Regions from separate parts of the Streptomyces sp. YJ-C3 genome, predicted to be linked through region 4. Evidence: riboswitches for the same ligand, from Rfam matches in the RefSeq annotation. Region 4 holds a riboswitch; each other region holds the start of a gene.
The links. A riboswitch is a leader RNA that binds a small molecule or an ion and turns the genes downstream of it on or off. The one in region 4 is predicted to bind cobalamin.
Positions count from the first base shown of each region.

Region 1 (2,188 bases), 150 kb from region 4:
GCGACCGTGCCCAAGCCGGGACGCTGGCGCAGCGGGAGCCACAGCACCAGCAGGACCAGCGAGACGACGACGACCACCTCGCCGAGCGAGAGGCCGGTGGCCAGAGCGATGCCCTGCGTGAAGACGGTCCACGGGTCGGCGCCGAGACCCGCTTTGAGGAGCAGTGCCAGGGAGAAGCCGAACAGGGCCAGCCCCGCCACGATCCGTGTGGCCCGCTGGACCGGGCGGTCGGACAGGCTACGCATGAGCGCCCGTGGCCGCCGCGACGAGCACCGCGGCCGCCCGCGCCGCGTCGTCGACCGCGCCGGCCGCGGCCCCGGGACCGTGGACGACCACGCGTCCGGCCACGCCGTCGATGAGGAGCAGGAGTTGGGAGGCGAGCACCTCAGGGGACCTGGCACCGGCCTCCTCGCACAGCCGCCCGAGCGTGTTCAGCAGCCACTGCTTCTCCTCCTGCGCCGCGACCGAGACCAGCTCGTCCGACGGTGACAGCTCGGCGGCGGCGTTGACGAAGGCACACCCTCTCTTCCCGTGGCCCTCGTACCAGTCGGCCAGCCACGTGAACACGGCGAGCAGACGCGGTTCCCCTGACGCCTCGGTGGAGAGGTACGTCTCCAGATCGGCGGCCCGCCGCGCATGCCGACTTCTGAGCGCTTCCGCCGCCAGCGCCGATTTCGACGGGAAGTGGGCGTACAGGGTCGGCTTCGTCACTCCCGCTTCCTGGGCGACGGCGTCGACGTTGGTCGAGACGATCCCCCGCTCATAGAAGACGCCCTCGGCCGCGGCGAGAAGACGGGCTCGGGAGGTGGTGTTCCGCTTCATAAATTAAACTTACCAGTTAGTTTAATTAGGAGGCTACTCCGGCTTCCGTTCCGGGACTTGTGCGGAGCGGGCCGTGTGGCGGAGGTTTGCGGCATGATCCACACGTGCGCGAGGTGAGCGTTTGGGCGCCGGCGCGGTAGGGGAGCGGGACATGGCCGTACTGGTGAGGCCGCAGGCGATCCGGCGGCGGGCCGGATGGCATGATTGCCGACGACATAGGCGACGGCGGTTCGAGGAATCCGGTGTGAATCCGGTGCGGTACCGCCACTGTGATCGGCGAGCGGATCCCGACGAGCCACTGCCCAGGACGGGTGGGAAGGCCGGGACGAGCTTCGACCCGAGAGCCAGGAGACTCACGCTGTCGCCTCCTCGACGGACCCCGGGGCGGACTTCCCCGGAGAGGGAGGAGTGCGGCATGCCCAAGAGGCCGGCTGACGAGAAGGGCGCAGCACGGGGCCGCGAGGTTCCGTGCAGGGTGGTGGTGTGCCGCGACTGCTGCTGCGGCAGCGCCAAGGTGAGCGGTGATCACGCGGCGCAGACCGCGCGGTTGCGGGCGGTCGCGCCGGTCCGCGTCTCCGAGTGCCTGGATGTCTGCGACCAGGCCAACGTCATCGTCGTACAGCCCTCGGAGGCCGGGCGGGCGGCGGGTGCCCGCCCGGTGTGGCTCGGCCTCGTCAACGACCGTGACGCCACCGAGGACATAGCCGACTGGATCACCGCCGGCGGGCCGGGCGTCGCACCCCTTCCGGAGATTCTCGATCTGTACCTCTTCAAGCCGCCGCGCCGCCTCAGGACCTCTTGAGCCCTCGGCTCCGGATGTCCGAACCACCACAGCGCTGAAGGGACTTGTCGTGAGTGAGGAGCCGAGCGAGCTCTCGCGCGGGAGCGTGATCGAGGCGCTTCACGAGGTCGCGAGACTCGACGGATTCTTCGTCCTGGAGACGGCGGAGAGGCCCGCAGGACGGGCATCCGGGAGCGGGCGGCTCGCCTCGTCGGAATTCGCCGTTCTCGCGCGGGCGGTCAACGACCGCTGCGCCACGGACGAAGCCCGCGTAGGCGTCTCCCTCGCGCACCTGGGGCTCGCCGCCCGTCTTTGGTCACCGGTGCTGGCCTGCACGCTCCTGCACCGGATCGTGCCCGACACGAGCACGGTGGAATGGGCCGGAGGCGGTCCGGCGCTCCGCCTGGCGGCTCCGACGGGACGGCCCGCCGGGTGCTTGCCGTCCCTTGCGGAGGCCGTGTACGCGGAGGTCAACGGCCCACTGGAGGAACTGGAGAGCAGACTCACCGTCACCATCGCCCCGGGGCTGCTGGCGGGGAACGTCGCGTCCGCGCTCGTCGGGTCGGCGGCGGTGCTGCTCAGGGC
Region 1 is NZ_CM132685.1:3,560,157-3,562,344, forward strand. Features, by position in the region: gene yczE (membrane protein YczE) at 1-245, opposite strand, end outside; gene ACVHNB_RS15570 (TetR/AcrR family transcriptional regulator) at 238-822, opposite strand; cobalamin riboswitch at 1,032-1,196, shown strand; gene ACVHNB_RS15575 (hypothetical protein) at 1,238-1,624, shown strand; gene ACVHNB_RS15580 ((2Fe-2S)-binding protein) at 1,674-2,188, shown strand, end outside.
Region 1: another riboswitch for cobalamin. It lies ahead of ACVHNB_RS15575 (hypothetical protein); the one in region 4 lies ahead of ACVHNB_RS16325 (ABC transporter substrate-binding protein).

Region 2 (2,188 bases), 2.3 Mb from region 4:
GCCGGGGCCGGTGCTCACGCGCCGGCGCCGTACAGCGTCCCGCCCACCTCGCGCGCGAGGTGGGCGGCCCAGCGGACGGTCTCGTCGCGGCCCGCGCCCTCCTCGCCGAGGAGGAGCACGAGCACTCCGCCGACCCGCACATGGGCGCGGTACCGGGTGGTCGTCCCGCCCTCGTACATCACGTCCTGGACCTCCAGGAACGCCTCGTCGCCCAGGCCCTTGAGCGGCACGGTCCCGTACCGCTCGGTCGCCGAGCCCGCCTCCATGTCGGAGGCGAACTCCCGGCAGTGCCGCAGGATGTCCTGCTCGACGCGCTGATGGTCGCGGGCCTCGGCGACGGGCAGCGACACGATCATCTGCGTCGCCACGAGGTGCCCCTCCGGCGGCCGGGTCGCACGGTCCACCCACTGGGTGCGGGCCAGCGCCATGGCGCCCCGGTACGCCGCCGGGCCCAGCCAGGCCGGGTCCTTCTCGCCGGCCGCGTCCAGGCAGTACGACCAGCGGCCGCTGCGCTGGTCGTGGGTGCTCTCGTACGGGCCCGCCTGGGTCTCCCCGCGCTCCAGCCCCGTACCGAACGCGGCGTCGGGCAGCAGCGCCTTCTTCAACTGCTCGGCGGTGAAGACCTGCCGGGGCGCGGCGACGGCGTCCCGGCCCGGGGCGGTCGCGGGGCCGGTGGGCCGGACCACCTCGGGGCTCGGCGCCGTCGGGCTCGCGGACGTCTTCGGACTCGCGGACGTCTTCGAAGGGGCGGACGACGACGGCCCGGCCGCGGCCCGGTCCGCCGCTCCCCCGCCGCACCCCGCCAGAAGCACCGTCACCAGCGGCACCACGGCCGTCCCCTGCCACGCGCGCATCGAGCCCTCCCCAAGATCGCCCGCCCGTAGATCGCCGTCACCCTATCCGACACAAGATGTGGGCCTGCCGCGAAAGCCTGACACAAGATGTATGCTCACTCTCGCTGTCGCCGCAGGGGAATCCGGTGCAAATCCGGAACTGTCCCGCAACGGTGAACGTAAGCGCACATAAGCGCCCGCGTGAGTCCGATGACCTGTCGACAGCACGCCCGAGCCGTCCGGCCCGGGCGTCGACGACGTCCGGGCCTCGCGGAATGGGCCGGTGACGACGGCGCCTCCGTGCGCCCGAGCCACTCCCTCCCCGCAGGCCCCGAGCCGAGCGAGGGAGAGCCTCCACGTGACCATCGCGCCGCCCGCCGAACCGGTCTCAGCCGCACCGGACGACGCTCCGGGGACCGCGCTGCTGCGCACCCTGACCGAGCTGACCGCCGACCTCCCCGACGCCGACCCCGGCCGGGTCGCAGCCGCCGCGCTGCGCGGCCGCAGTGCCCGCGCCGACGAGGCCGAGCTGCGCGGACTCGCCACCGAGGCAGCGGCCGGGCTCATCTCCGAGGACCCCGTCTACTCCCGGCTGGCCGCCCGGCTCCTGACGCTCTCCATCGCCGCCGAGGCCGCCTCGCAGGGCGTGACCTCGTTCACCGAGTCGGTCGCGGTCGGCCACCGCGAGGGGCTCGTCGCCGACCGCACCGCCGAGTTCGTGCGGATCCACGCCGCCCGGCTGAACGCGCTGATCGACCCGGCCGGGGACGACCGCTTCGGCTACTTCGGCCTGCGCACCCTGCACAGCCGCTACCTGCTGCGCCACCCGATCACCCGCCAGGTCGTCGAGACCCCGCAGCACTTCATGCTCCGCGTCGCCGCCGGTCTCGCCGAGGACGACAGCGCCCGCGCCGTCGACGAGGTCGCCGCGCTGTACGGCCTGATGAGCCGCCTCGACTACCTGCCCTCCTCCCCCACCCTCTTCAACTCCGGCACCCGGCACCCGCAGATGTCGAGCTGTTACCTGCTGGACTCCCCGCTGGACGAGCTGGACTCGATCTACGACCGCTACCACCAGGTGGCCCGGCTGTCGAAGCACGCGGGCGGCATCGGCCTCTCGTACTCCCGCATCCGCAGCCGGGGTTCGCTGATCCGCGGCACGAACGGGCACTCCAACGGCATCGTGCCGTTCCTGAAGACGCTGGACGCGTCGGTCGCCGCCGTGAACCAGGGCGGGCGCCGCAAGGGCGCCGCCGCCGTCTACCTGGAGACGTGGCACTCCGACATCGAGGAGTTCCTGGAGCTGCGCGACAACACCGGTGAGGACGCGCGCCGCACCCACAACCTGAACCTCG
Region 2 is NZ_CM132685.1:1,399,304-1,401,491, reverse strand. Features, by position in the region: gene ACVHNB_RS06215 (hypothetical protein) at 15-854, opposite strand; cobalamin riboswitch at 940-1,070, shown strand; gene ACVHNB_RS06210 (ribonucleoside-diphosphate reductase subunit alpha) at 1,192-2,188, shown strand, end outside.
Region 2: another riboswitch for cobalamin. It lies ahead of ACVHNB_RS06210 (ribonucleoside-diphosphate reductase subunit alpha); the one in region 4 lies ahead of ACVHNB_RS16325 (ABC transporter substrate-binding protein).

Region 3 (2,188 bases), 2.8 Mb from region 4:
CCGCCGTCCGACCCCGATCCGTCACCGGATCCCGGTGCTGCGAGCCGCCCCTGACGCTCCGTAGTCCCGCGCGGAAGCCGGTCGCGGCGGCGAACAGCGCGGCGACCAACACCCAGACCACGACGCGGGCCTGGCCGGACGGGACCAGTGCGGCGGCCAGCGCCCCGACGACGCTCGCCGCAACGCCACAGGCCAGACAGAACACCACGAGGCCACGTGGGGAGACGACTCCGCGCGCGGTGCGGCTCACCGCCCCGTGCGCCCGCTGCCGCGCCTCGGTCATGTGGTGACCGGTCATCGCGCCCTCCTCCCCCCGCGGTGGACTCAGCGGTCGGTCCTGCCCGGACCGGACCCGCCCAGAGCCCTCAGGAACGCCTGCCACCGGATGCGCCGGAAGACCAGATCCGCCGTATCCCGGTTCCCGGAGTCACGGACTCGGACCTCGGTCTCACCGAGCGCCACTTCCACGCAGTCCCCGCTCAGACCCGAGTAACTGCTCTTGCGCCACGGCCCGGTGACCTGTTCCTGCCATGACCGAGCGTGCTCTCTCCCATGGGACACACCGGCCTCCTCCTGCTCGAGAGCCGGCGTCCCCCGTCATTGCACGCCCGCGTGCAGGCACCATAGCGCCGCCGGGGCGACCCGCCCAGGTGTCCCGGACGGATCCGCCTCACCACGTCGCCAAGGCGCCCTCAACCACTCGTGGACCGCTCTCCGTCTGCCGTCTTCCAGTCTAGGTAGGCCTGTTTTCGACCCATAGAGGAATTCCGGCCCAGTGAACGGGTCCCACGCGGCGCTGTGGACCTCCCCACACTCCCCTCTCCCAGGTCAACGGCAAGTTGACGCACCTTCGCGCACCGTGGTGGACTTCCCGGGCCATATACGGCAGCAGTCCGAGGAAGCCGGTGCGAATCCGGCGCGGTCCCGCCACTGTGAGCCCTTCTCCGGGAGGGCGAGCCAGGAACTCTCGCTGCCGGTCTCGTCGAACCAGGGCGTGGACACCCTGAGTGAGGACAACTACCGCCATGTTCGCCCTGCGCGGCGCGGCGCGGGCCGAGCGCGTCTTCGCGTGCGGTGCCGCCGCCGGACTCTTCGCCGATCTGCTGCTCGGGGACCCGCGTCGAGGGCATCCCGTCGCCGGATTCGGCCGGGCCGCCGGGGCCGTGGAGCGGGTGCTGTGGCGGGATCACCGCGGCTGGGGCGCCCTGCACACCGCCGTCTGCGTGGGCGGGGCCACCGCCGTGGGCGCCCTCGCCGCCCGTGCCGTACGCCGCTCCCCCGCCGCCTCCGTCGCGCTGACCGCCGCCGCCACCTGGGCCGTGGTCGGCGGGACCTCGCTCGGCCGGGAGGCGCGCGCCGTCGGGGCCGCGCTGGAGGCCGGGGACGTGGAGCTGGCCCGGGAGTTGCTGCCGCGGCTGTGCGGACGGGATCCGCAGGGGCTGGACGCCGACGGGATCGCGCGGGGCGTCGTCGAGTCCGTCGCCGAGAACACCTCCGACGCCGTCGTGGGCGCATTGGTGTGGGGCGCCGTGGGCGGCGTGCCCGGGCTGCTCGCCTTCCGTGCCGTGAACACGCTCGACGCCATGGTCGGGCACAAGTCCGTGAAGTACCGCCGGTTCGGCTGGGCCTCGGCCCGGCTGGACGACGTCGCCGGGTGGCCGGGGGCCCGGCTGACCGGTGCGCTCGCCGTGCTGGCCGGCGGGCGTCCGCGCGACGCCGCCCGGGCCTGGCGCGAGGACGCGGGGCGCCATCCCAGTCCCAACGCGGGGCCCGTCGAGGCCTCGTTCGCGGGGGCGCTCGGGGTGCGGCTCGGCGGGACGTTGGCGTACGGGGGCAGGGTCGAGCACCGGCCCGTGCTGAACGCGCGAGGGCGCGCGGTGCGGGTGTCGGACGTGGAGCGGGCCGCGCGGTTGTCGCGGCGGGTCAGTGTGATGGCGTGGGGAGTCTGTGTGGCCGGGCGGTTGTTGCGAGGGCGTCGATGAGCGGGCGGGGCGGCGGGCTGCTCGTCGCCGGGACCACGTCGGACGCCGGGAAGAGCGTCGTGACCGCTGGGATCTGCCGGTGGCTCGTGCGGCAGGGGGTGAAGGTCGCGCCGTTCAAGGGGCAGAACATGTCCCTGAACTCGTTCGTGACGCGCGACGGCGCCGAGATCGGCCGGGCGCAGGCCATGCAGGCGCAGGCCGCCCGG
Region 3 is NZ_CM132685.1:6,549,958-6,552,145, forward strand. Features, by position in the region: gene ACVHNB_RS29395 (hypothetical protein) at 1-54, shown strand, start outside; gene ACVHNB_RS29400 (hypothetical protein) at 1-298, opposite strand, end outside; gene ACVHNB_RS29405 (DUF397 domain-containing protein) at 325-561, opposite strand; cobalamin riboswitch at 844-989, shown strand; gene ACVHNB_RS29410 (cobalamin biosynthesis protein) at 1,026-1,982, shown strand; gene ACVHNB_RS29415 (cobyric acid synthase) at 1,979-2,188, shown strand, end outside.
Region 3: another riboswitch for cobalamin. It lies ahead of ACVHNB_RS29410 (cobalamin biosynthesis protein); the one in region 4 lies ahead of ACVHNB_RS16325 (ABC transporter substrate-binding protein).

Region 4 (2,188 bases):
ACCGGTCACGTTCGTCGCCGTGGACTACGCCACGATCGGCGACCCGGCGGGCGCGGTCGCCGCGTTGAACGCCGAGCGCTGAGGAGCAGTCGCTCGATGCTCACGCCGTGACTGACGGTCAGAAGTGCGTGGCGATCCCGAAGACCGTGCGGAGCAGGGCCATGTCGTGCCGGTCGCGGTCCGTGGGCTCGTAGCCCTGGTGGAAGGACACCTGCTGGGCGGCGGAGAGGCACGGCACCCGCTCCCCCGCGACCGTGCCGGTGACGAAGCACTCCGCCGGATAGACGAACGGCCGCTCCGCGGCGAAGGAGGCCTGCCGGGCGGAACCGTCGTCGGCGAAGACCAGGGGATGCAGATCGAGTACGCGTCCGTCCGGATCCGTGACGACGAACCGGACGGGGCGCTGGTCCAGGGACTCGGTGAATCCCGCGTCGGCCAGGGCGGCGAGCACGACCGGCTCCTGTTCCTGCCGGTGCATCAGGTCCAGATCACGGTGCTCCCGGGTCTGCTCGCCGACCAGGGCGTCGATGCCCCAGCCGCCCCCGACCCACACGTCCGCCCCGGCCCGGCGCAGCAGGGCGAGCACGGCCCGCACGTCGTCAGCTGTCATCATCCGACGCAGGGTAGGGGCCGGACGGCGTGGGCGGCGACCCAGATGTTCCCGGAGCAGCACCATGCCATGGCCTCCGGGACGTACCGGGAGGCCCGGCCCGCCCGGGAGTGCCTGGTCAGGCCCGTGATACCTTCCGATGGCCAGTCGTACCTTTGTGCGTTCTCGTACGTGCACGGGTCAGGGAATCCGGTGGAAGTCCGGAACTGACGCGCAGCGGTGAGGGTGACGGGCGGAGCCACTGCCACTGGGCCGGTCCACCGGTCCGGGAAGGCGCTCCGGCCGGACGATCCCGAGTCCGAAGACCTGCTGGCGGCCCCCGGGGTCGAGGACCGGCCGGGGGTGGACCACAGACCGGCTCCGCGTATGGGCCCTGGACGCAGAGGAAGTTCCGTGCCGTTCGCACGTCAAGTCCGCCGTCTCGCACCGCTGTTGGCGGGCGCCTTGTTGCTCACGGCCTGCGGCGGGGCAGGCTCCGCCGACACCGCGGACCGGGCCGGCGGGGGCGTCACCCTCGACAACTGCGGTACGAAGGTCCGGGTCGCGCACGCCCCGCGCCGCGCCGTCGCCCTGGACCAGGGTTCGGCGGAGATCATGCTCTCGCTCGGTCTCGCCGACCGGATGGTGGGGACCGCGACGTGGACCGATCCCGTCCTGAAGGGCCTGGAGAAGGCGAACGCGAAGGTCCCGCGGCTCGCCGACCGCTACCCGTCCTTCGAGAAGGTCCTGGACACCGAACCGGACTTCGCCGCAGCCTCGTTCACGTACACCCTCGGCAAGGGCGGCGTGGCGCCCCGCGAGCAGTTCGAGAAGCTCGGCGTGCCCACCTACCTGTCACCCACGGACTGCGCCGGCAAGGACAACAGCGGTGACGGCGACGGCGTACGCACCCGTGCCCTGACCATGGACACCGTCTACGGCGAGATACGCGACCTGGCCCGGATCTTCGACGTGGAGGAGCGCGGCGACAAGCTCGTCGCGCAGCTCAAGTCCCGTGTGAAGAAGGCGGCTTCGGGCGTGGACGCCAAGGGTGTGAGCGTCCTGTACTGGTTCGCGAACTCCGACTCGCCCTACATGGCCGGCTGTTGCGGCGCGCCCGGCATCGTCACCGAGGAGCTCGGTGTGCGCAACGTCTTCGACGACACGCACGAGGAGTGGCCGCAGATCAACTGGGAGACCGTCGCGGACCGCGACCCCGACGTCCTCGTCATCGGCGATCTGACCCGCCGTTCGCAGTCCGCGGAGTCCGCCGCGCAGAAGATCCGGTTCCTGGAGTCCGACCCGGTGACCAAGGAGATGACCGCCGTCCGCGAGAAGCGGTACGTGCTGCTGAAGGGGCAGGACCTGAATCCGACGATCCGTACCGTCGACGGTGTGGAGAAGGTGGCCGCCGCGCTGCGCGGCTTCGGCCTCGGCAAGTGAGCACGGTCCGGCCCGCCCTGTACGGGGCCGCGGCACTCGCCGTGCTGTGCGCGTCCGTCGCCGTGGCCATCACCATCGGACCCGCGCACATCGGCGTCGGCGACGTGTGGTCGGCGGTCGGCGCCCGGATCGGCTGGGGCACCTCCGAGCTGTCCC
Region 4 is NZ_CM132685.1:3,706,862-3,709,049, reverse strand. Features, by position in the region: gene ACVHNB_RS16335 (hypothetical protein) at 1-82, shown strand, start outside; gene ACVHNB_RS16330 (nucleotidyltransferase domain-containing protein) at 119-610, opposite strand; cobalamin riboswitch at 738-938, shown strand; gene ACVHNB_RS16325 (ABC transporter substrate-binding protein) at 977-2,032, shown strand; gene ACVHNB_RS16320 (FecCD family ABC transporter permease) at 2,029-2,188, shown strand, end outside.